One region of the Achromobacter sp. Root565 genome, then DNA from elsewhere that is predicted to be linked to it. Evidence: predicted binding sites of a transcription regulator. Region 1 holds the regulator's gene; each other region holds the start of a gene.
What was found. The regulator FNR, encoded in region 1, switches genes on or off when oxygen is low (the NO sensors DNR and NnrR bind a similar motif). The targets are predictions, from matches to a motif close to TTGATNNNNATCAA.

Region 1 (7,855 bases):
GTCAGAAGATCGACCTGCTGCTGAACCTGGTGAAGGAGCGTGCGGGCCACTGGGTGGCGGTGCAGGTGGAAGAAGCCAAGATCGCGCTGTCCGAGGCGCCCGCCGCGCGTATCGACCTGTCGCGCGTCGCGCCGGACCTGGACGTCGAGGTGACGCGCCCGTCATTCGACGCGAGCGTGGAGCGCTTGATCGACAAGGTCGAAACCACCGTGGGCCAATTGCTGCGAGACGCCGGCGTGTCGACGGCGGATGTGGACACCGTGTTTTTCACGGGCGGCTCCAGCCGCGTGCCGCGCCTGCGCGAAAGCGTGTCCCGGCTGGTGCCCGAGGCGCGCAGCGTGGAAGGCGACCTGTTCGGCAGCATCGGCGCGGGTCTTGCACTGGACGCCGCGCGCAAGTTCGGCTGACCGGCCGCCGGCGGGGCGATGGTAAGCTGCCAGGCGTGCCGGCAACGGCCCGCCGCCCCTTCCAGTCCCTGATCCAGACGTCCTCATGACCCGACCCGCCGATACCCATCTCGTCGAAACGCTGCTTAAAAGCGAGGCGCCGTACGACGGCAGCTTCCTGAAGATTCGCCGCGACACCGTCAGCCTGCCCAACGGCCACACGGGCATCCGCGAATACGTGGTGCACCCGGGCGCAGTGGTGGTGATTCCGCTGCTCGACGACGGCACCGTCCTGCTCGAGCGCCAGTTCCGGTATCCCATCGGCCGCGTGATGACGGAGTTTCCGGCGGGCAAGCTGGATCCGGGCGAGGACCCGCTGGTGTGCGCCAAGCGCGAATTGCTGGAGGAAACGGGCTATACCGCCCGCCAGTGGGCCCACGCGGGCGCCTTGCACCTGGCCATCGCCTACTCCACCGAAATCATTCACATCTTCTTTGCGCGCGGCCTGCGGGCCGGCGAGCGTCAGCTTGATCAGGACGAATTCCTGGACGTCATCAGCAAGCGCCCGGAGGATGTGCTTGCGGCTTGCAGCCAGGGCGAGGTTACCGACGCCAAGACGCTGACCTGCGTGCTGTGGATGCAGAACGTGCTGTCCGGCGCCTGGAAGCTGGACTGGCAGGACAACGTCGCCTGAGGGCGAGCCTGACGCCGATGTGCTCGCACCCGGTTCTTGTCCAGCCCTCGGGCCTGCGCTTTGACGCGCCGGCTGGCACGTCCGTGCTGCTGGCAGCGCAGGCGGCGGGCATCAAGCTGCCCAGTTCGTGCCGCAATGGCACCTGCCGCGCCTGCATGTGCCTGATGATCGAGGGATCGGTCGTGTACGGCATCGAATGGCCCGGCCTGTCGCGCGACGAAAAGGAAGAGGGTTGGATCCTGCCCTGCGTGGCGCAGGCGACGTCGGCGCTGGAAATCGAGGCGCCCGGCGCCGCGTTGATCGAGACGGCGCCGGCCGCCGTTCGCCCGCTTACCGGCGCCAGGCGCTGACCGCGCCAAGAGGCAACAGGGCCACGGCCATCCCCGCGGCCATCCCCATCACCATTCCGAAAAAGGGCGCGGCGCCCAGCGCCTGCGCCGTCTGGACGCCAAGGCGCGCGCCCAGCACCATGCCGATGGCCATGAGGACCAGGCAGAGCACGCGGCTTGCCAGGGGCGTGTTGCCGCCTTGCGGCCCGGTCCAGGGCAGCAGCGCCGCCAGCGCCATCGCGGCAGAGCTGGCCGGCATCAGCACCACGTGCCGCCACGCCAATTGCGCCAGCGTTCCCGGCGCGCCGCATTCGCTGGCCAGCAGCGCCGCGGGTGTGCGCCACGTGTCCACCAGCAGTCCGGCGCCCATGGCCGCGAGGCAGGCCAGCCACAGGCCCGCCATGCCCGCCGAGGACGGCGGCTTAGCCGTGGCAGGCGTGGCGCGCGGCGTCGCCGTATCGGTCATGGTGGCGCACCCAGTCGCGCACGTCGAAATACGGGCCGTTCTCGTTGCGGCCCAGCGGCGCGATGTCGAGGTAGTTGTAGGCTCCCGCCAGGCGCTCCACGCCGCGTTCGAAGGCCGAGTAGGTGTGGAAGATCTCGCCGTCGGGATCACGGAAGAACGCGCTGGCTCCCGGGCGTTCCTCGACCGCGCCGTCCGCCTGCGGCACGGACGCTTCGAAGTCGAAATTGAAGTCGCTACCCGCTGACGAGTACCAATCAAACTGCCAGCCCATGCGGGCCTGGAAGGCGGCCAGTTGGGCATACGGCGCGCGCGAGACGGCCACGACCGTCACGTCGTGGTGCCGCAGGTGCATGAGCGCGCTGTCCAGGTGGTCGGCCAGGAGCGAGCAGCCCACGCATCCGTCCTCCCAGTCCGGACTGAACATGAAGTGATAGACGATGAGCTGGCGCCTGCCGTGGAACAGGGCATCCAGGCCTTGCATGCCGTGCGCGCCTTCGAAGGTGTAGGCCTTGTCCATCCGGACCCACGGAAGCGCCATGCGGTCGCGGGCCAGGGCGTCTGAAGCGTGGGTCAGTTCCTTCTCGCGCCGCAGCAGCGCCTCGCGCGCGACAGTCCATTCATGGCGGGATACGACGGGATGATCGGTTTGCATTGTGCGTCTCCTTTGCGAGCCGGGCCCTATGACCCGGGGGCATTGACAGATCGGGGGTACAGATCGGGGGTACAGATTCAACTGCGGCAGGTTCAGGCCTTGCCGGCCAGATGATCCGCCAGCCGGTCCATGGCGCCGGACCAGCCGTCCTCGTGGCTGTCTCGGGTGGCCTCGTCGACGAACGGCGTCTGCAGGAAGGCAAGCTCGGTGCCCCCGTCCGCCGAGGTGAAGTCCAACGTGATCAGTGAGGTTTCCTGCGGCGTGTCGCGCCACGCCCAGGTGAACACCAGCCGGCGATGTAGCGCGACTTCCTGGTAGCGGCCGCTGGCGTGGTGTTCCCCGCCGTCTGCGGTGATGAAGCCGACCTGATAGGCGCCGCCCACGCGCACGTCGGTCTCGGCCAGCAGCACGCGTTGCGTGCCCGCCGGGCCGAACCAGCGCATCAGCGCTTGCGGGTCGGTCCAGGCTCGCCAGACGCGTTCGACGGGGGCGTCGAAGCGTCGCTGGAGCCGCAGTTCGAGGGGGGAGATTCGGTTTTCCATGGATGGATTTCCTCTTCGTGATAGAGATATCGCGCCAGCGAATCCAGCTGCCCGGTCCAGAACCGTTCGTACCGCGCCAGCCAGCCGGCGGCGGCGCGCATGGGTTCGGGAGACAGCGTGCAGCTCACCACCCGCCCGTCCTTGGCGCGCGCGATCAGGCCGGCGTCTTCCAGCACCCGCAAATGCTTCATGAAGGCGGGCAGGGACATGGCGTGAGGCCGCGCCAGCGTGCTGACCGAGGCCGAGCCCTGTTCCAGGTCCGCCAGTACCCGGCGGCGTGTGCCATCCGCCAGCGCGGAGAAGATGGCATCGAGAGCGTCATCATTTAACTTAACCATAAGGTTAAGTTTTAGGCCTGCCGCAAACCCGTGTCAAGCCGGATGGCTTGGGAATTTCCCTAGGGATGAGGCGGGCTTATTTGCCGCGCGGCTTGATGATGTCGCAGGCCGCGGCAGTGCTGCTGGCCCGGGCGTCGCTGGCCAGCAGCGCCCGCACGCCGCAGATTGACCCGAACATGCGCTTGCCGTCGTGGCCGACGCCGCCGACCTCGAAGGCGGTGTGACGCAGGGGGACGGGCTTGGCGCCGCGGGTAGCCAGCACGTGTTCGTACTGGACATAGCCCGTGCCGCGCGCCAGCCGCGTGGCGCCCTGGGCTTCGGCGCCGCAGGCCTTGTCCAGCAGCCGGTGCTCGGGGTTGTTGTCCGCGCCGCCCAGCAGGTAGACCACATCGCGCGACGCGTAACGCACGAAAAGGCGGGAATCATCGGATTCGCGGGCGTAGGCGGGCAGCTTGTCGGTGCCGTACTTGTACTGGTTGTAGGTGGGGCAGATGCCGCGCTCGTACGGCGCGTAGCCCTTGCCGTCGGCGCGTGGCCGCTCGTTGGTCAGGTACAGATAGGAAGACGGGTTGGCGACGACGTAGCGCATGGCCAGGCCGTCGCGGCGCAGCACCCCGTCCACGTTGTTCAGCACCGCATACCGATGCACCAGTTGCGCGCCGGCCGAATGACCGGCCAGTACGAGACCGGTAAGAGCTGGCAGGCGCTTGCGGTCGTTCAGGCTGCGCAGCAGGTCGTCCAGGACCTGAAACGAAGTGACGGGCGCAGGCCGGCCGGTGGCCTGGACGCTTTCCTGGCCGTCTTCCCAACTGGCCTTGCGCCAGGCCGCCATACCCGAGAAACCCGAGTCGATCGACCCGGAAAACCGCGGGGCAAGAACCAGCGTGTCGCTCGCGCGCCCGGGATCGGCGGCCACCAGCGCGGCGGCGGTTTCGTAGTAGTTGTCGGCGTCGCGCTTGACGCCGTGGATGACGATGAGCACCTGCTTGATGCCGCGCAGGTCGTCCTTGGCCAGATCCCGGTTGGCGTAGACCGGCATCTTGTACCGGTGACCGGGCCGGCCCAGTTCAACGGCCTGCCAGCGCAGCGGCGCCGCGCGCTTGGGCGCGGGCGTGGCTTCGTCGTAGTCGTAGGGGTCGGGCAGCGGCGTTTGCGCGCGCGCGGCGCCGCACGCGAGCATGGCGACGACGGCAAGCGATGCCGCCAGCGCGGTGCGGGACAGGGAAGTGGCAGGCGGGCGTCGCATGGCGCGGCGACCGCTCAGCAGCTTTCGTGTCCCAGCAGTTGCTTGAGCGCGGGCAGGTCCAGGATGCGGACTTCGCGCTGGTTGATCTTGATGAGGCCGTCGCGGGCAAATCGCGAGAACAGACGGCTGACCGTTTCCAGCGTCAGGCCCAGGTAGTTGCCGATTTCTTCGCGGCTCATGCGCAGTACGAACTCGGTGGACGAATAGCCCAGCGAGGCATAGCGCTGCGACAGGTTCAAGAGGAACGCGGCCAGGCGCTGTTCCGACCGCATGGACCCCAGCGAGGCCAGCATTTGGTGCGAGCGGGTGATCTCGCGGCTCATGAGGCGGCGGAACTGCTGTTGCAGTGACGGCAGGTGCGACGCGACGCGATCGACTTCGTTCAGGCGGATGACGCAAACCTCGGAGTCTTCGAGCGCCACGGCGGCCGACACGTGCTTGCCGTCCAGCATGCCGTCCATGCCGACGATTTCGCCGGGCAGATGAAAGCCGGTGATCTGGATCTGGCCGGTGGCGTCTTCAAGCTGCGTCTTCAGGCTGCCGAAGCGCACGCCATAGACGGCGTCGAGCGGATGATCCAGCGAATAGAGCGTCTTGCCTTTTTCCACGCGGACGCGCTCTTTAACCAGTTCGTCCAGCTTTTCGACTTCGGCGGCTGCCATGCCCACGGGAACGCAGACGTGACCCAGCATGCACGTGGAACAGTGGGCGGCATCAGGGGCAATGGGGACCCGTTTTTGCATACGATGACCTTTAGAGTGCCCATTGCGCGGCGGGCGCCGGAACGGGTGTGAAGCACGAGACAGGCATCTATTGTAGTCCGTTGTTACTACGGGTGTCTTACCGGGCGTCCTGCTTTGTTCTGGAAAGGCGGTGAGCGATCCAGTCGTCCCCCGCAATATCGACCGCCGCGGCCCGCAGCGCGGGGTCGATCGGATAGTACGCGCAGGGCAGAAGACCCGTCGCGCCGGGGCCTTCCAGGCGGGCGGAAACCGTCCGGCGCACGAAGCAGCCGGGCTTGCCGGGCTCGTATTCCTCGATCTCGTCCATCAGGGCAATCAGCGCCGGATCCACCCGGTAGACATCGCCGCGTACGCGCCGTCCGTCGTCCACGGGGATCAGGCCGGGCCAGTCGCCGAAATCGACCAGCATGCCAGGCACGCTGGCCGGTCCGACGTGGCTGGCGGCCGGCAAGCCGCGCGCCTCGGCGGCGCGGGCAAGATCGTTGATTTCGCCGGCCCGTAGGGTGCCGTACACAAAAACGTATATGCTCATTGCTCTGTTTGCTGGTGCACGTCGAAGAAAACCATGAGGGCCGCCGGGTGTTGAAATTGTCCCATCCGGCCACATATTCAGGTTATCGAGCCAGCCGGCACGGATCGGTCAGGCTCCCCACAAGCCAATACGACCATTATGCGATTCGACAAACTGACGACCAAGTTCCAACAAGCGCTGGCGGACGCGCAAAGTCTCGCCGCCCGCAACGACCATCCCTACATCGAACCCGTCCACGTGCTGTCCGCCCTGCTGTCGGATGCTGACAGCGGTGCAGGCAGTCTGCTGGCGCGTGCCGGCGTGGCGGTCAACCGCCTGGGCCCGGCGCTGGAGTCCGCCCTGAAGGGGCTGCCGCAGGTGCAGGGAGAAGACAACGTCCAGGTGGGCCGCGACCTGCAGGGCGTGCTGACCCGCACCGACAAGGAAGCCGCCCGCCGCGGCGACACCTACATCGCCAGCGAACTCTTTCTGCTTGCACTGGCCGACGACAAGGGTGAGGCCGGCCGCATCCTGCGCGATGCGGGCCTGCAGAAAAAGGCCCTTGAAGCCGCGATCGACGCCGTGCGCGGCGGCGAGAACGTCTCGGGCGCGGAAGGCGAGGCCAACCGCGAAGCCCTTTCCAAATACACGCTGGACCTGACCGAGCGCGCCCGGCAGGGCAAGCTGGATCCGGTCATCGGCCGCGACGACGAAATCCGCCGCACCATCCAGATCCTGCAGCGCCGCACCAAGAACAACCCCGTGCTGATCGGCGAACCCGGCGTCGGCAAGACCGCCATCGTCGAAGGCCTGGCGCAGCGCATCGTCAACGACGAAGTGCCGGAAAGCCTGCGCGGCAAGCGCGTGCTGTCGCTGGATCTGGCGGCGCTGCTGGCGGGCGCCAAGTTCCGCGGCGAATTCGAGGAACGCCTGAAGGCCGTGCTGAAAGAGCTGGGCCAGGACGACGGCCGCAACATCGTGTTCATCGACGAGCTGCACACCATGGTGGGCGCGGGCAAGGCCGAAGGCGCGATGGACGCGGGCAACATGCTCAAGCCGGCGCTTGCGCGCGGCGAGTTGCACTGCATTGGCGCCACCACGCTCGACGAATACCGCAAGTACATCGAGAAGGACGCGGCGCTTGAGCGGCGCTTCCAGAAGGTGCTGGTCGACGAGCCCGATGTGGAATCCACCATCGCCATCCTGCGCGGCCTGCAGGAACGCTACGAAATCCACCACGGCGTCGAGATCACCGACCCGGCCATCGTCGCGGCCGCCGAGCTGTCGCACCGCTACATTACCGACCGCTTCCTGCCCGACAAAGCCATCGACCTGATCGACGAGGCCGGTGCGCGCATCCGCATGGAGATCGACTCCAAGCCGGAAGTGATGGACAAGCTGGACCGCCGCATCATCCAGCTCAAGATCGAGCGCGAGGCCGTCAAGAAGGAAACGGACGACGCGTCCAAGCGCCGCCTGGGCGTCATCGAGGACGAGCTGCAGAAGCTGCAGCGTGAATACAACGACTTCGAGGAAATCTGGAAGGCCGAGAAGGCCGCGGTGCAAGGCACGCAAGCCATCAAGGAAGAGATCGACAGCGTGCGCGCCGAAATGGCGGAGCTGCAGCGCAAGGGCCAATTCGACAAGCTGGCCGAGCTGCAGTACGGCAAGCTGCCGGACCTTGAAGCGCGCCTGAAGGCCGCCGAGGTGGGCGCCGCCGAGGCCGCCGAAAACGCCGAAGGCGACGAGTCGCGTCCGCGCCTCTTGCGCACGCGTGTCGGCGCCGAGGAAATCGCGGAAGTCGTGTCGCGCGCCACGGGCATTCCCGTGTCGAAGATGATGCAGGGCGAGCGCGAGAAGTTGCTGCACATGGAAGAGTTCCTGCACAAGCGCGTGGTGGGCCAGGACGAGGCCGTGCGCCTGGTGTCCGACGCCATCCGCCGTTCGC
Region 2 (7,855 bases), 1.2 Mb from region 1:
CGCCTCGAGCTGGCCCGGCAGCGGGTCGGCCTGCGGGCCGGGGGCCTCGGGCGCGGGTAGGCCTAGTTGCTCGTGGTACCGCGCCATCAGGGCCAGCATCCTGCTCGCATCGCCCTGCATGGGCTCGTGCGGCACGGAGGCGAACAGGTTGATGGCAAACGGGCGATCCGTGCGGGCGCGGATCGCTTCGGCGGCCGCTTCGATCTGTTCGGGCGTCATGTAGGCCCCCCCGAGCGATCCCAGGGCGCCCGCCTTCGATGCCTCGGCCACCATGTCCACCGTGGTGGCGCCGCCCGCCATGGGCGCCTGGATGATGGGATGGGTCAGCTTGAGCAATTCAATCAAAGGGGTAGCCATGGGAAAACTCCTGGGAGGTTATTGAAGCTGGATGTTTCCAGCCTTGATGACGTGCGCCCACTTGTCGCTTTCGGTCTTGATGAATGCGGCGAATTCCTCGGGCGTGCCGCCGCCGGCCTGGCTGCCGGTGTCGGCAATGGCCTTCTGCACATCCGGGTCCTTCAGGATGCGGTTGAACTCGGCGTTGAGCTTGGCGATGATCGGCGCGGGTGTGCCGGCCGGCGCCACGATGCCCTGCCAGTTGTAGGACTCGAAGCCCGGCAGGCCGGATTCGGCCATGGTGGGCACGTCGGGCAGCACGGCCAGGCGCTTGGCGGACGTAACGGCAATCGGGTGGATCTTCTTGCCCTGGATGGCGGGCAGCGCCGAATAGCCCATTTCGAACATCATCGCGATGTGGCCGCCCATGAGGTCGGTCGCGGCCAGGCTGCCGCCCTTGTAGGGCACGTGCACGATGTCGATGTTGGCCTGCTCGCGGAACATCTCGCCCGACAGGTGATGCGCGCCGCCCACGCCGGAAGAGCCGAAGGTCAGCTTGCCCGGTTCTTTCTTGGCCAGCGCGATCAGGTCGGCCAGCGTCTTGACGGGCAATTCATTGTTCACGCTCAGGACCAGCGGGCTGTTCTCGATCAGGATGATCGGCGCCAGGTCCTTTTGCGGGTTGTAGGGCATTTCCTTCATCAGCGACGGATTGACCGCCATCGGGGCCAGGTTGCCCGTGCCGATCGTGTAGCCGTCCGGCGCCGCCTTGGCGATGAGATTGGTGCCGACCACGCCGCCTGCGCCCGCCTTGTTCTCGACGACGACCGGCTGGCCCAGCGATTCGCCCAGCTTGCGCGCCAACAGGCGCACGCGGGTGTCGGCAAAGCCGCCCGGCGCGTAGGGCACGATCATGGTGACGGGCTTGGCGGGCCACTCGCCGGTCTGGGCTTGGGCAGCGCCGCCAAGGGCGGCGGTGGCGGCCAGGGCGGCGATCAGGGGGCGTAGTGCTTTCATGCTGGGGACTCCTCTTTACCTGCTTTCTAATTGCTGTGTGGTTGGCCCGAAGGGCCGATGGCATTATGCCCAGCGCCATTGCCATCTGTCGTGACTTTTCCCAGCGCCCAGGCCGACACCGCCAGCAGCGCCGCGCTGGCCGCCAGCACCTGCGGCAGGCCCGCGCCCCAGCGCGCGGCCCACGAGGCCAGCAACGGCCCCAGAATCTGCCCGGCCGCGAACGCCGCCGTCATGATGGCCGCCGCCCGGGGCGCCGCCGGTCCCGACAGGCGGCGCGCGGTCAGCATGCCCGCCTGCGTGATCACCATGAACGTGCCGCCGACCAGCAGCGCCGCGACGATAACGGCAGCGATGTGATGCCAGAGCGCCACGGTCAGCATGCCGGCCGCCATCAGCGCCTGCGCGCCGCGCCACACCTGTCTGTCGTCGCGACCGCGCGCCAGCCGCGGGACCAGCAGGCAGGACAGCGCCGCGGCCATGCCGAAAAGCGGCCACGCCCAGCCGAAGATCGCCGGGTCGGGAAAGATCTCCTTGGCCATGGCCGGCAGGAAGGTGGCGGGAATGATGTAGCCGACCCCGAAGACGCCGTAGTGCAGCGACAGCGCGGCGATGCCGCGCGGCAGGCGGGCTTGCGGCGCGTCGGCGGCCGCCCGGCGGACCGGCGGCGATTGCCGGCTGAGCCCGGGCCACGCGGCCACGGACAGCGCCAGCGCCAGGCCGCCCAGCGCGGTCCAGGTCACGCCAGCGCTTGCGCCCCAGGCCATCAGGGCCAGACAGGCCAGTCCCGTCAGTGCAATGCCCGCGCCCACGCCGGCATACGTTACCGCCGAAGCCGTGGCCTCGCGCGGGTCGCCGGCGGGCACCGGCCGCCATGCGACCACGCAGATGAACGCGCTTGCGCTGGCATAGCCCGCGGCAAGCCGCAGCACCGACCAGCCCGCCACGCTGTGCAGCAGCGGCATGGCCAGCGTCAGCGCGGCCACGGCGGCCAGGCTGGCCGCCAGCGTGGCGCGCAGCCGGCGCACGGGCCAGACGATCGCCGCCAGCGCGCCCAACAGATACCCGGCGTAGTTGGCCGAAGCCATCCAGCCGCCCTGTGCCAGCGACAGGCCGGACTCCTGCGCCATCAACGGCCAGACGGGCGTGAAGGCGAAGCGGCCGATGCCCATGGCCGCCGCCAGCGCAAGCGCCGCGGGCCAGGCCAGGCTGGCCGCGCTGGCCGAGGGGTGGGGGGAAGGGTTAGCAGGCGTTGACATGGAGCCTACTCTACGGCTGTACTAATATCTTGAATAGTGAATTATTAAGAACGTAAGTTCCCAAAATGAGAAACTTGGATCTCGACGCGCTGCAGATTTTCAAGACGGTGGCGGATCAGGGGGGCGTGGCGCGCGCCGCCGCCCATCTGAACCGGGTGCAGTCCAATGTGTCGACGCGCCTGAAGCAGTTGGAATCCTCGCTGGGAACGCCGCTCTTTCGCCGGCAGAACCGCCGGCTGGTGCTGTCGGACCAGGGCCGCGTGCTGCTGTCGTACGCCGACCGCCTGCTGCGCCTGTCCGACGAGGCGCAAGCGGCCGTCCGGGAAGGCGCCCTGCAGGGCGTGCTGCGCATCGGCACCATGGAAAGCACGGCGGCCGCCCGCCTGCCGCCCATCCTGGCGGCCTATCACGCGGCCTGGCCGCAGGTACGCATTGAACTGGTGACCGGCACGTCAGGCGCATTGGCCGCCAAGGTGCGCAATTACGAGATCGAGGCCGCTTTCGTGGCGCAGCCTTTCCCCGCGGAAGGCCTGGCGGCAATGGATGCGTTCAAGGAGGAATTGGCGCTGATCTCGCCGTTGGCGTGGGATCCGATCGGCAGTCCAAAAGACCTGGGCAACCGCAGCGTCATCGCCTTTGCGGCGGGCTGCTCGTACCGGCGCATCCTGGAGTCGTGGTTGAACCAGGAGGGCATTGCGCCCGGCAAGGTGATGGAATTTGCGTCGTATCACGCCATTGTGGCGTGTGTGGCTGCCGGGACCGGAGTGGCAATCGTGCCGCGCTCGGTGCTGGCGGTGCTGGGGGCGGAGCAGACAGTGCGCGTGGGCGCGTTGTCCGGGCCTCATGGGCAGGCGCTTACCCAGCTGGTCTGGCGCGCCGACGACGACACGCCGGCGTTGCAGGCACTGCGCAGCCGGCTGGCGCCGCCGCAGGCTTGAGCGATGCGCGCGAGGCCGCGCGCATCTTCAGGTCAGCGATCAGAAACGGTAGCCAACGCCCACGGTGGCCACCCACGGGTCGATGCGCGCGGTGCCGACGCGTTCGCCGTCCAGCGTCACCTTCGACTTGATGTCGATGTAGCGGATGTCGGCGTTCATGAACCAGCGATCGTTGATCTTGATGTCCGCGCCCAGTTGCGCGGCCACGCCCCAGGAATCGCCCAGTTTCAGGTTCGAGCCCTTCAGCGCGCCTTCGCCCTTGGTGTCGAAGAAGTGGGTGTAGTTGATGCCGACGCCGATGTACGGCTGGATCATGCTGTCGGGCAGGATGTGCCATTGCAGGCTGAGCGTGGGCGGCAATTGCTTGGTGGAGCCGATCTTGCCCAGGTTGCTGCCGCTGACGTCATGCTGGAAGGGCCAGGCGCCCAGCAGTTCGATGCCGATGTTGCGGGTGGCCATGTAGGCCAGGGTGAAGCTGGGGCGCACGTTGTTGCTCACACCCAGCTTGACGCTGCCGTCGAGCACCGTGCCATTGTTTTGCGAGGGGCGGACTTGCGTGACGCCGACGCGGAACAGCACGTCGCCAGCTTCGTGGGCGTGGGCGGGGGCGGCAAAGGCGCCGGCAGCGATCAAACCGGCAATGGCGGTGGCGCGGATACGCCCGTTCAGCGAAAACATTTTCTTCTCCGATCTTTCCGTGTGGGGTGAGACGACAGGTTCTCAGACCGCCCCGTCCCCGTGCTTGACGTGTGTCAAATCGTGAAAAGACCGTTTTCGAAGAGTGGTTATGCCGCAACAGCTGCGGTTAACCGCAACGACAAATAAAAAAACGCCGCCGGCGCGCAAGGCGTCCGACGGCGTTCATAGGTCGTGATGCGATCAACGCGGCAGTTCGCTGCTTCCCATCAGATAGGCATCGACCGAGCGTGCGCACTGGCGGCCTTCGCGGATGGCCCACACGACCAGCGACTGGCCGCGGCGCATGTCGCCGGCGGTGAAGACCTTTTCTACATTGGTGCGGTAGTCGTCGGTGTTGGCGCGCACGTTGCCGCGGCCATCGCGATCCACGCCGAACGCGTCCAGCACGTTCTGCACGGGCGACACGAAGCCCATGGCCAGCAGCACCAGGTCGGCCTTGATCTCGAACTCGGAGCCCTCGACCTCGCGCATCTTCATCTGGCCGGTGGCGTCGTCCTTGAACCATTCGACGCGCGCGCCGACCAGTTTTTCGACCTTGCCGTTGGCGCCTTTGAGCAGCTTGGTGGTCACGGACCAGTCGCGCTCGCAGCCTTCCTCGTGCGAGGACGACGTGCGCATCTTCAGCGGCCAGTACGGCCACGTCATGGTCTTGTTTTCGGACTCGGGCGGCTGAGGCATCAGTTCGAATTGCGTGACCGACGCCGCGCCGTGACGGTTGCTGGTGCCGACGCAGTCGGAACCCGTGTCGCCACCGCCGATCACCACCACGTGCTTGCCCTTGGCCAGCGTCTGGTTGGTGAGGCGGTCGCCGGCCACGGCCTTGTTCTGCTGGCGCAGGAAGTCCATGGCGAAGTACACGCCGTCGAGCTCACGGCCCGGCACCGGCAGGTCGCGCGGCGTCTCGGAGCCGCCGCTCATCACGACGGCGTCGAATTCGGCCATCAGCGATTTCGGCGTGCGCACGGTCAGGCCATCGGCCACGGGATCCTTCGGATCGCCGACGTAGGTCGACGGCGCAAATTCCACGCCCTCGGCTTCCATCTGCGAGATGCGGCGGTCGATCTGGTGCTTCTCGAGTTTGAAGTCGGGAATGCCGTAGCGCAGCAGGCCGCCGATGCGGTCGCTCTTTTCGAACAGGGTCACCGAGTGGCCCGCGCGCGCCAGTTGCTGCGCGCACGCCATGCCGGCAGGTCCCGAGCCCACGACGGCGACCTTCTTGCCCGTCTTGCGCACCGGCACTTGCGGCGCCACCCAGCCTTCGGCCCAACCCTTGTCGATGATCGCGTGCTCGATGGACTTGATGCCGACAGCGTCGCTGTTGATGTTCAAGGTACAGGCGGCTTCGCAGGGCGCCGGGCAGATGCGGCCCGTGAACTCCGGGAAGTTGTTGGTGGAGTGCAGGACGTCCAGCGCGCGGCGCCAGTCCTGCTTGTACACCAGGTCATTCCAGTCCGGGATGATGTTGTTGACCGGGCAGCCGTTGTTGCAGAACGGAATGCCGCAGTCCATGCAGCGCGCCGCCTGCTGCTTGGCCTGATCGTCCGTCAGGTGCAGCACGAATTCGCGCCAGTTCTTCAGCCGCTTCTGCGGGGCCTCGGAGGCCTCCTGCAGACGCTGAAATTCCATAAATCCAGTGATTTTTCCCATGGTATCCCTCACGCAGCCAGTTGTTGCGGGTTGGCTGCACGCCACATTTCACCCAATGCGCGGCGGTAGTCCGTCGGCATGATCTTCACGAATTTGCCGCGCGAGGCTTCCCAGTCACCCAGGATTTCGCGGGCACGGTAGCTGCCGGTGTAGCGGAAGTGGTCTTCCACGAGGCGGCGCAGGATGGACTCGTCCGTCTCGCGTTCGCCACCACGCTGCGCGCTGTGCCAGATGTCGATGTTGTTCAGCGACTGCTGCTCGGCATGCGGCACCACCGATTCCAGTTCCACCATGGACAGGTTCACGCGATGCTTGAGCGTGCGGTCCGGATCCCAGACGTACGCCACGCCGCCGGACATGCCCGCCGCGAAGTTGCGGCCGGTGGAACCCAGCACGACGACAGTGCCGCCGGTCATGTATTCGCAGCCGTGGTCGCCGGTGCCTTCCACGACGGTGGCCGCGCCCGAGTTGCGTACGGCAAAGCGTTCGCCCGCCACGCCGTTGAAGAACGCCTCGCCTGCCAGCGCACCGTACAGCACGGTATTGCCGGCAATGATGTGGTCGGGGCCGAAGCCGCGGAAGTCGTTGGGCGAGCGCACGATGATGCGGCCGCCGGACAGGCCTTTGCCCACGTAGTCGTTGCCTTCGCCCACCAGGTCCATCGTGATGCCGTGCGCCAGGAACGCGCCGAAGCTCTGGCCGGCGGTGCCGTTGCACTGGATGTGGATGGTGTCGTCGGGCAGGCCGTCATGGCCGTAGCGCGAGGCCACGGCGCCGGACAGCATTGCACCGATCGTGCGGTTGCGGTTGCGCACCGGCACGATGAACGAGACCTTCTCGCCACGCTCCAGCGCGGGCTTGCTGCGTTCGATCAGCAGGTGATCCAGCGCGCCGGCCAGGCCGTGGTCCTGCTCTTCGGTCTGGTGCACTTCGGCGTCGGACACCGTCTGGTGGAACACGCGGGTGAAGTCCAGCCCTTGCGCCTTCCAGTGCTCGACGCCCGAACGCATGTCCAGCAGATCCGCGCGGCCGATCAGGTCGTCGAACTTGCGGATGCCGAGCTGGGCCATGATTTCGCGGACTTCCTCGGCGATGAAGAAGAAGAAGTTCACGACGTGCTCGGGCTTGCCCTGGAACTTCTTGCGCAGCGCGGGATCCTGCGTGGCCACGCCCACCGGGCAGGTGTTCAGGTGGCACTTGCGCATCATGATGCAGCCTTCGACGACCAGCGGCGCGGTCGCGAAGCCGAATTCGTCAGCGCCCAGCAGCGCGCCGATGACGACGTCGCGGCCGGTCTTCATCTGGCCGTCGGCCTGCACCCGGATGCGGCTGCGCAGGCGGTTCAGCACCAGCGTCTGCTGCGTTTCTGCCAGACCCAGTTCCCACGGCGTACCCACGTGCTTGATGGACGACACCGGCGATGCGCCCGTGCCGCCGTCATGGCCGGCGATCACGACGTGGTCGGCCTTGGCCTTGGCCACGCCCGCGGCGACCGTGCCGACGCCGACTTCGGACACCAGCTTGACCGAGATCGAGGACTTGGAATTGACGTTCTTCAGGTCGTGAATGAGCTGCGCCAGGTCTTCGATCGAGTAGATGTCATGGTGCGGCGGGGGCGAGATGAGGCCCACGCCCGGCACCGAGTAGCGCAGCTTGGCGATGTATTCCGACACCTTGTGGCCGGGCAACTGGCCGCCTTCGCCGGGCTTGGCGCCCTGCGCCATCTTGATCTGGATCTGGTCGGCGGACGACAGGTACTCGGCGGTCACGCCGAAACGGCCCGAGGCGACCTGCTTGATCTTCGAACGCAGCGAGTCGCCCTTCTTGAGTTCGACGTCGGCTTCGATGCGGTCCGTGCCCAGCACCGAGGCCAGCGTGTCGCCGTCCTTGATGGTGCTCTTGCCTTCGCGCATTTCGGCGCGGTAGCGCAGTTCGTCCTCGCCGCCTTCGCCGGTGTTGGAC
Region 3 (7,855 bases), 320 kb from region 1:
GATCATCAGCAAGAAGCCCAGGCACAGCACCACCACCGTCGGGTGGGCGTTGACAAAGCGCGTCAGCGGCTTGGACGCGATCAGCATGATGCCGATAGCGATGATGACCGCGATCATCATGATGGCCAGGTGGTCCACCATGCCGACGGCGGTAATCACCGAGTCCAGCGAAAACACGGCATCCAGCACCACGATCTGCGTGACGATCACCCAGAAGCTGGCGTAGACGCGCGGGCCGGACGAGCCGGTGTGCATGCTGCCTTCAAGGCGCTCGTGCAGTTCCATCGTGCCTTTGAACAGCAGGAACAGGCCGCCCACCATCAGGATCAGGTCGCGACCCGAAGGCGATAGTGGACCGATATTGAACAGGGGGGTAGTCAGCGTGACCAGCCATGACATGACGGACAACAGGCCCAGGCGCATGATGAGCGCGAGGCTCAGGCCCATGATGCGCGCGCGATCGCGCTGCGCGGGCGGCAGCTTGTCCGCCAGGATGGCGATGAAAATCAGGTTATCAATGCCCAGGACGATCTCAAGGACGACCAGGGTAAGCAAGCCGACCCACGCAGCGGGGTCCAGCAGCCACTCCATCAGGAGCTCCAGAAGTTACACGACCGGTAATCGTACATGGAAAATCCATGACATGCCGGTGACGCATCCCGTCCGTAAGCCTGATGGACAGAGGCTTTGGGCCGAATGGACTAAGGCTTGCAAGCGCCTGAATCCGGCCCGTCGGCCCGGTTCACGCGCGCCGCGCGACAGGTGCCGCGGGCATGAAAAAGCCGGCCCCCCGGCCGGCTCTCGCTTGTCTCAACAGACCCGTCGGGGGGATTAGCCGCCGACTTTGAGCGTGCCCTTCATCATGGCCCAGTGGCCGGGGAAGGAGCAGAAGAATGCGTAGTTTTCGCCAGCGGCGAGCTTGGAGACGTCGATCTTGACGGAGTCGGATTCGCCGCCGCCGATGACCTTGGTGTGGGCGATGACGCGGGTGTCGCCCGCCTTGACGTAGTCCTGCGCGAGGCCGGCGCCCATGCCGTCCGTGGCGACGCCCTGCTTGTCGGCTTCCTTGGTGAGGACCCAGTTGTGGCCCATCGCGACCTTGGCCATCTTGCCGACGTGCTTCAGGTTGACCGTGAATTCCTTGCAGCTCTTGTCGACCACGATTTCCTTGACGTTGAACTGCATGGCGTCGTTGCTTTCGACGGTGGCTTCACATTGCGCGGCCAGCACGGGCAGGCTGGAGGCGGAAAGAAGGATGGCGAGGGTGGCTTTTGCCAGCATGAAATTCTCCGATGACACAGCGGTCGATGCACGTACGCCAGCCATATGCAGACGCCGTTGCCGCCGCGGGTCAGTGTAGGACTGCCTTCTCGTCGTCCGATTGACATCCATCAACACCACTCGCGGATACCCCCCAAATCTACGGAACTTCCCCTACATATCGTAGGGCTATTAGGCCTTCGACTCTGTCAGATTGACAAACCGCAATCCACCCCCCGATGCATGTTCGTAGGATGCCCGTAAGCAAACACAACGAACAGAGTTCAGCATGCGCGGCAGTACCGCAGTACACCTTCGGGTCACAAAATACGTTCAAGCCGCGTTCATTGCTTTATGGCTTTCCTGTCTGTTCCTGGCGCAAGCGGCGCAGGCGCAACGCCTGCCTGAATTCCTGGCCAGCACACCCATCACGGACGTATTCCCCGGCGCCGACCGCTCCGGGCCCGTCGAGGGCAAGCCCGCCATTGCCCGCGTGTTTGCGGGCAATAAGCCGCTCGGCCTTGTCTACCTGACTACCGACGTGGTCAACACCCGCGGCTACTCAAGCAAGCCGATCGACGTGCTGGTGGGGCTTTCCGACAGCGGCCGCATCATGGGCGCCAAGCTGGTCGAGCACCACGAGCCCATCGTGCTGATCGGCATACCGCAAGCCAAGGTCGATCGTTTCATCCAGGGCTACGTCGGCCTGAACTTCGTCGAGTCCCCGCCCCGTCACGGCGCACCGCCGCCCGTGGACATCGTCAGCGGCGCAACGGTCACGCTGATGGTGATCGGCGACACGATCACGCGGTCCGCCATTGCGGTGGCGCGCGCGCACGGCATCGACAAGTCGGGCGCGCCACGCGCCGCGGCGCAGCCGGCTGCCACCCGCGTCCTCGACGAAGACAAGGACACGGTGCAGACCTGGCAGGAACTGCTTGACGCGGGCGCCGTGAAGAACCTGCGCCTGACGCCCGACGACGTCAATCAGGCGTTCCTGCGGTCCGGCCGCAAGGACGCGGCCGATCATGGCGAGGGCGGCCCCGACGATACCTTCATCGACCTGTATGCCGCGCTGGTCAGCGCACCATCCATCGGCCGCAGCCTGCTGGGCGACAACGGCTGGCAGCGCCTGAAGGAACGCCTCAAGCCCGGCCAGCAGGCTGTGCTGGTCGCGGGCAATGGGCTCTATTCATTCAAGGGGTCCGGTTACGTGCGCGGCGGCATCTTCGACCGCATCGAGGTCATCCAGGACGAAGGCGCCTTCCGGTTCCGCGATCGCAACCACCAGCGGCTGGCCGACATCAACGCCAAGGGCGCGCCGGCGCTGCGCGAAGTCGCCCTCTTTGTCGTGCCCGAAGACACCTCGCTCGACCCGGTCAAGCCGTGGCGCCTGCAACTGTTGGTGCAGCGCGTGCTCAGCGTGTCGGACAAAGCGTTCGTCACGTTCGATCTGCCGTATGACCTGCCCGCGGCCTACACCCGCACCGTCGCGCCGCCGCCGGCGCCCGCCGCCAGTCAATCCTCCGCCATTCAGTCCGCCGCCGCCACGGCGCCCTCGCCCGACGCCGAATCCGCGCCGCCCGCGCTGTGGAAGCAGATCTGGCAGGGCAAGGCCGGCCAGATCGCCATCCTGACCATCGCGCTGACGGTGCTCGTCGGCATTTTCTTCTTCCAGGACCAGCTCTCCTCACGCCCGCTGCTGCACGACAGGCTGCGTCTGGCGTTCCTGGCCTTCGCGCTGTTCTGGATCGGCTGGTACGGGCAGGCGCAGTTATCCATCGTGAACGTGCTGACATTCTTCTCGGCCTTGCGCACCGACTTCCGCTGGGAATACTTCCTGATGGATCCGCTGGTGTTCATCCTGTGGTGCGCCACCGCCATCTCCATGGTCTTCTGGAACCGCGGCGCGTTCTGCGGCTGGCTGTGCCCGTTCGGCGCGCTGCAGGAACTGACCAACCGCATCGCCCGGCGGCTTGGTGTGCGCCAGCTCAAGATTCGCCACGGCGTGGCGCAACGGCTGTCCACGCTCAAGTACGTGATCTTCCTGCTGCTCTTCGGCTTCTCGCTGTATGACCTTGCGGTTGCCGAGCAACTGGCCGAAGTCGAACCCTTCAAGACCGCGATCATCCTGCACTTCGTGCGCCACTGGCCCTTCGTGCTGTTCGCCGTGGCGCTGCTGGCCGCAGGTCTGTTCATCGAGCGCTTCTTCTGCCGCTACCTGTGCCCGCTGGGCGCCGCGCTGGCCATCCCCGCCCGGCTGCGTATCTTCAATTGGCTCAAGCGCTACCGCGACTGCGGCAACCCCTGTCAACGGTGCAACATCGAATGCCCCGTTCAGGCGATCGACCCCTCCGGAGAAATCAATCCGAACGAGTGCATCCAGTGCCTGCACTGCCAGATGCTTTACCACCACAAACAGAAGTGCCCTCACCTGATCCAGAAGCAGGCAAAGCGTGAGCGGCGCCCGGCTCCGCCCCCTGAGCCGTCGGTGCAGGAAGTCGTTCTGCACCGCATGCCGACCCCCAACTCGGCAAATCGCCCCAACCGGGAATCGTGAAACACGATTTTCGTACCGCGGCGCAATGCGCCGTCCCTACCTAGGAGTTATCCATGTCCGACAAGACCCCCGAAAAAGCCGGCCTCACCCGCCGAAGCTTCCTGGGCACCGCAGCCATCACCGGCGCGGCCGGCCTCGTTGCCGGGGCGCAGATGTCCACCGCGCACGGCAAAGAGGGCAAATCTGGCAACGGCGCCGTGCTCGGGCATGTCGCGCCGGGCGAGCTCGACGAATACTATGCGTTCAACTCCAGCGGCCAGTCGGGCGAAGTCCGCGTGCTGGGCCTGCCGTCCATGCGCGAACTCGTGCGCATTCCCGTCTTCAACCATTGCAGCGCCACGGGCTGGGGCCGCACGAACGAAAGCCGCAAGGTCCTGACCGACGGCCTCACGCCTGAAACCCGCGAATACCTCAAGGATAAGGGCGGCGTGTTCCCCAACGGCGACGCCCACCACCCCCACCTGTCGTTCACCGACCAGACCTACGACGGCCGCTACCTCTTCATCAACGACAAGGCCAACAATCGAGTGGCCCGCATCCGCCTGGACGTGATGAAGACCGACAAGATCGTTGAGCTGCCCAACGTGTCGGGCGTGCACGGCCTGCGTCCGCAGCGCTATCCGCGCACCGGCTACGTGTTTGCCAACGGCGAGCACATCATCCCGCTGCCTAACGACGGCAAGGTGCTTGACGATCCCAAGAAGAACTTCTTCTCGGTCTACTCGGCCATTGATGGCGACACCATGAAGGTCGCGTGGCAAGTGCTGGTCGACGGCAACCTGGACAACGGCGACGCCGACTACCAGGGCAAATACTCGTTCGCCACCTGCTACAACTCGGAGAAAGGCGTCACCGTCGAGGAAATGTCCGCCAACGAGCAGGACTGGGTCGTGGTCTTCGACCTCAAGCGCATCGAGAAGGCGGTCAAGGACGGCGACTTCAAGACGATGGGCGGCGTGCCGGTCGTCGACGGCCGCCACGGCTCCAAGTACACGCGCTACATCCCGGTCCCCAACTCGCCCCACGGCTGCAACGCCGCGCCCGACGGCATCCATCTCATGCTGAACGGCAAGCTCTCGCCCACCGTCACCGTGATCGACGTGCGCAAGCTGGACGACCTGTTCGCCGACAAGATCAAGCCTCGCGACTGCGTCGTGGCCGAGCCGCAATTGGGCCTTGGCCCGCTGCATACCGCGTTCGACGGCCGCGGCAACGCCTACACCACGTTGTTCATCGACAGCCAGATGGTCAAGTGGAACATCGACAAGGCCAAGCGCGCCTACAAGGGCGAAAAGGTCGACCCGATCCTCCAGAAGCTGGACGTGCATTACCAGCCGGGCCACAACCACTCCACGATGGGCGAAACCAAGGAAGCCGACGGCAAATGGCTGGTGTCGCTGAACAAGTTCTCGAAGGATCGCTTCCTGAACGTGGGTCCGCTCAAGCCCGAGAACGACCAGCTCATCGACATTTCCGGCGACGAGATGAAGCTGGTGCATGACGGCCCCAGCTTCGCCGAGCCGCACGACATGTGCCTGGTGCACCGTTCCAAGATCAACCCGATCAGCGTCTGGAAGCGCGACGACCCCATGTGGGAAGACGCCCGCCAAATCGCCAAGAAGGACGGCGTGTCGCTGGAAGACGCCGCCAAGGTCGTGCGCGACGGCAACAAGGTCCGCGTGTACATGATGGCGGTGGCGCCGATGTTCAGCTTGAAGCAGTTCGAGGTGAACCAGGGCGACGAGGTCACGGTGTTCGTGACCAACATGGAAGTGATCGAAGACCTGACGCACGGCTTCACGCTGGAAGGCCACGGCATCGCCATGGAGATCGGTCCTCAGGCCACGTCGTCCATCACGTTCAAAGCGGATCGCCCTGGCATCTACTGGTACTACTGCCAGTGGTTCTGCCACGCGCTGCACATGGAAATGTCCGGCCAGATGATCGTGCATCCCAAGAAGTCTGCGTAACGATCCATGGCTGCCATCGCAACCTTGCGAAACGCGGTGTGGGCCGCGGCCGGCTTCGTGCTGGCCGGCTTCGGCCCGGTCCTGAACGGCGCCGCCGCGGCCGCCACCCTGGAGGTCGCGGCGGGCGCCGATCTGGCGCAAGCCGTCGCCACGGCGCAGCCCGGCGATACGCTGCGCCTGGCGCCCGGCATTTACGCCGGCGACGTGATCATCGACAAGCCGCTCACGCTGGAGGGACCCAAGGACCGTTCCGCCGTCATCGCCGGCACGCGCCAGGGGCGCACCCTGTGGATCAAGGCCACGGACGTGTCGCTGCGCAACCTGACCGTCACCCGCTCGGGGCTGGACCTGCCCGCCATGGACGCAGGCATCTTCCTGGACCGCACCGCGCATCGCGCCGTGGTGGAACACAACGACATCCTGGACAACCTGTTCGGCGTCTATGTATGGGGTCCGCAGGACGCGCTGGTGCGCGGCAACCGCATCGTGGGCAACAAAGAGCTGCGCGTGGCCGAGCGTGGCAATGGGGTGTCGCTATGGAACACGCCCGGCAGCGCGGTGGTGGACAACGACATTTCCGCCGGCCGCGACGGCGTCTTCGTGAACACCAGCAAACAGAACCGGTTCACCGGCAACCGCTTCCATGACCTGCGTTACGGCGTGCACTATATGTACACGAACGACAGCGAGATCAGCGGCAACGTGTCCACCGGCAACGACATCGGCTTCGCCATCATGTATTCGCACCGCCTGGTCGTCACCGGCAACGTGGCGGTGAACAACGTGGAACAGGGCCTGATGATGAATTACGCCAACGACTCCGACATCTCCGGCAACACCGTCGACGGCGCCGGCAAGTGCGTATTCATCTACAACGCCAACAAGAACCGCTTTGCGGACAACCATTTCTCCAACTGCGATATCGGCATCCATTTCACGGCGGGTTCCGAGGGCAATCGGATCTCGGGCAACGCCTTCATCAACAACCGCAACCAGGTCAAGTACGTGGGCACGCGGGTGATGGAATGGTCTGATAACGGACGCGGCAACTACTGGAGCGACAACACGGCCTTCGATCTGGATGGCGACGGCATCGCCGATACGGCCTACCGTCCGAACGACGTGGTGGACCAGCTGCTGTGGCGCGCCCCCGCCGCGCGCATCCTGCTTAACAGTCCGGCCATCTCGGTGGTGCGCTGGGCGCAATCGCAGTTCCCCGCGATCCTGCCTGGCGGAGTGATCGACAGCGCGCCGCTGATGAAGCCTGTCCGGGAACCGCGCGCTGACAACGGCGCCATCGCCGGCGCGAATCTCGACGCGCATCTCGACGCGAGTCTTGCCGCAAAACCCGACGCAAAAACCGGCGCGAAGCGCGCCGAGGACAATCAATGAGCAATCCACTGGTGACGCTTGCGGGCGTCAGCAAACACTATGGAGCCCACCGGGCCATCAGCGTCCTGGACCTGGACCTGCGCGAAGGCGAATGCGTGGCGCTGGCCGGGCACAACGGCGCCGGCAAGAGCACCCTGATCAAGCTGATCCTCGGACTCATCCGCCCGACGCACGGGCGCGTCACGTTGTTCGGCCAGGACGCGCACAGCCCGGCCGCCGCGCGCCTGCGCGACCGGATCGGCTACCTGCCCGAAACGGTCGCGCTGCATCCCGCGATGACGGGCGCCGAGACACTGGCTTTCTACGCGCGCCTGAAACGTCAGCCCGTATCGCGCAACGCGGAACTGCTTGAGAAAGTGGGCATCTCCGGCGCGGCGCACCGCCGCGTGGGCGGCTATTCAAAAGGCATGCGCCAGCGGCTGGCCTTGGCGCAGGCGCTGCTTGGCGCGCCGCGCATCCTGCTGTTCGACGAGCCCACCACCGGCCTGGACCCGGCCTCGCGCCTCAAGTTCTACGAGATCGTGCACGAGCTGCGCGCCAGCGGCGCCACCATCCTGCTTAGCACGCACGCCTTGTCGGAGCTGGCCGGCCACGCCGACCGCATCGTCGTCATGAAGGCGGGCGTGAAGATCGCCGACGGCGGCATGTCGGCGCTGCGCCGCGACACCGGGCT

Region 2: a site for FNR is predicted at 4,290-4,303, ahead of ASD71_RS15475 (OmpW family protein). Genes of this name have one in related genera too.
Region 3: a site for FNR is predicted at 1,382-1,395, ahead of azu (azurin). Genes of this name have one in related genera too.

What each region holds. Positions count from the first base shown of each region.
Region 1 covers NZ_LMGO01000001.1:2,257,790-2,265,644, reverse strand. The annotation lists gene ASD71_RS10160 (Hsp70 family protein) at 1-407, shown strand, start outside; gene ASD71_RS10155 (NUDIX domain-containing protein) at 493-1,080, shown strand; gene ASD71_RS10150 (2Fe-2S iron-sulfur cluster-binding protein) at 1,098-1,430, shown strand; gene ASD71_RS10145 (hypothetical protein) at 1,411-1,875, opposite strand; gene ASD71_RS10140 (thioredoxin family protein) at 1,832-2,527, opposite strand; gene ASD71_RS10135 (SRPBCC domain-containing protein) at 2,620-3,069, opposite strand; gene ASD71_RS10130 (helix-turn-helix transcriptional regulator) at 2,970-3,407, opposite strand; gene ASD71_RS10125 (hypothetical protein) at 3,484-4,653, opposite strand; gene fnr (fumarate/nitrate reduction transcriptional regulator Fnr) at 4,668-5,396, opposite strand; gene ASD71_RS10115 (gamma-glutamylcyclotransferase) at 5,494-5,928, opposite strand; gene clpB (ATP-dependent chaperone ClpB) at 6,067-7,855, shown strand, end outside.
Region 2 covers NZ_LMGO01000001.1:3,487,082-3,494,936, reverse strand. The annotation lists gene ASD71_RS15495 (nitronate monooxygenase family protein) at 1-357, opposite strand, end outside; gene ASD71_RS15490 (tripartite tricarboxylate transporter substrate binding protein) at 376-1,353, opposite strand; gene ASD71_RS15485 (YbfB/YjiJ family MFS transporter) at 1,380-2,609, opposite strand; gene ASD71_RS15480 (LysR family transcriptional regulator) at 2,675-3,547, shown strand; gene ASD71_RS15475 (OmpW family protein) at 3,587-4,225, opposite strand; gene ASD71_RS15470 (glutamate synthase subunit beta) at 4,427-5,893, opposite strand; gene ASD71_RS15465 (glutamate synthase-related protein) at 5,902-7,855, opposite strand, start outside.
Region 3 covers NZ_LMGO01000001.1:2,574,901-2,582,755, forward strand. The annotation lists gene ASD71_RS11510 (TerC family protein) at 1-591, opposite strand, end outside; gene azu (azurin) at 832-1,281, opposite strand; gene ASD71_RS11520 (NosR/NirI family protein) at 1,550-3,820, shown strand; gene nosZ (TAT-dependent nitrous-oxide reductase) at 3,874-5,790, shown strand; gene ASD71_RS11530 (nitrous oxide reductase family maturation protein NosD) at 5,797-7,182, shown strand; gene ASD71_RS11535 (ABC transporter ATP-binding protein) at 7,179-7,855, shown strand, end outside.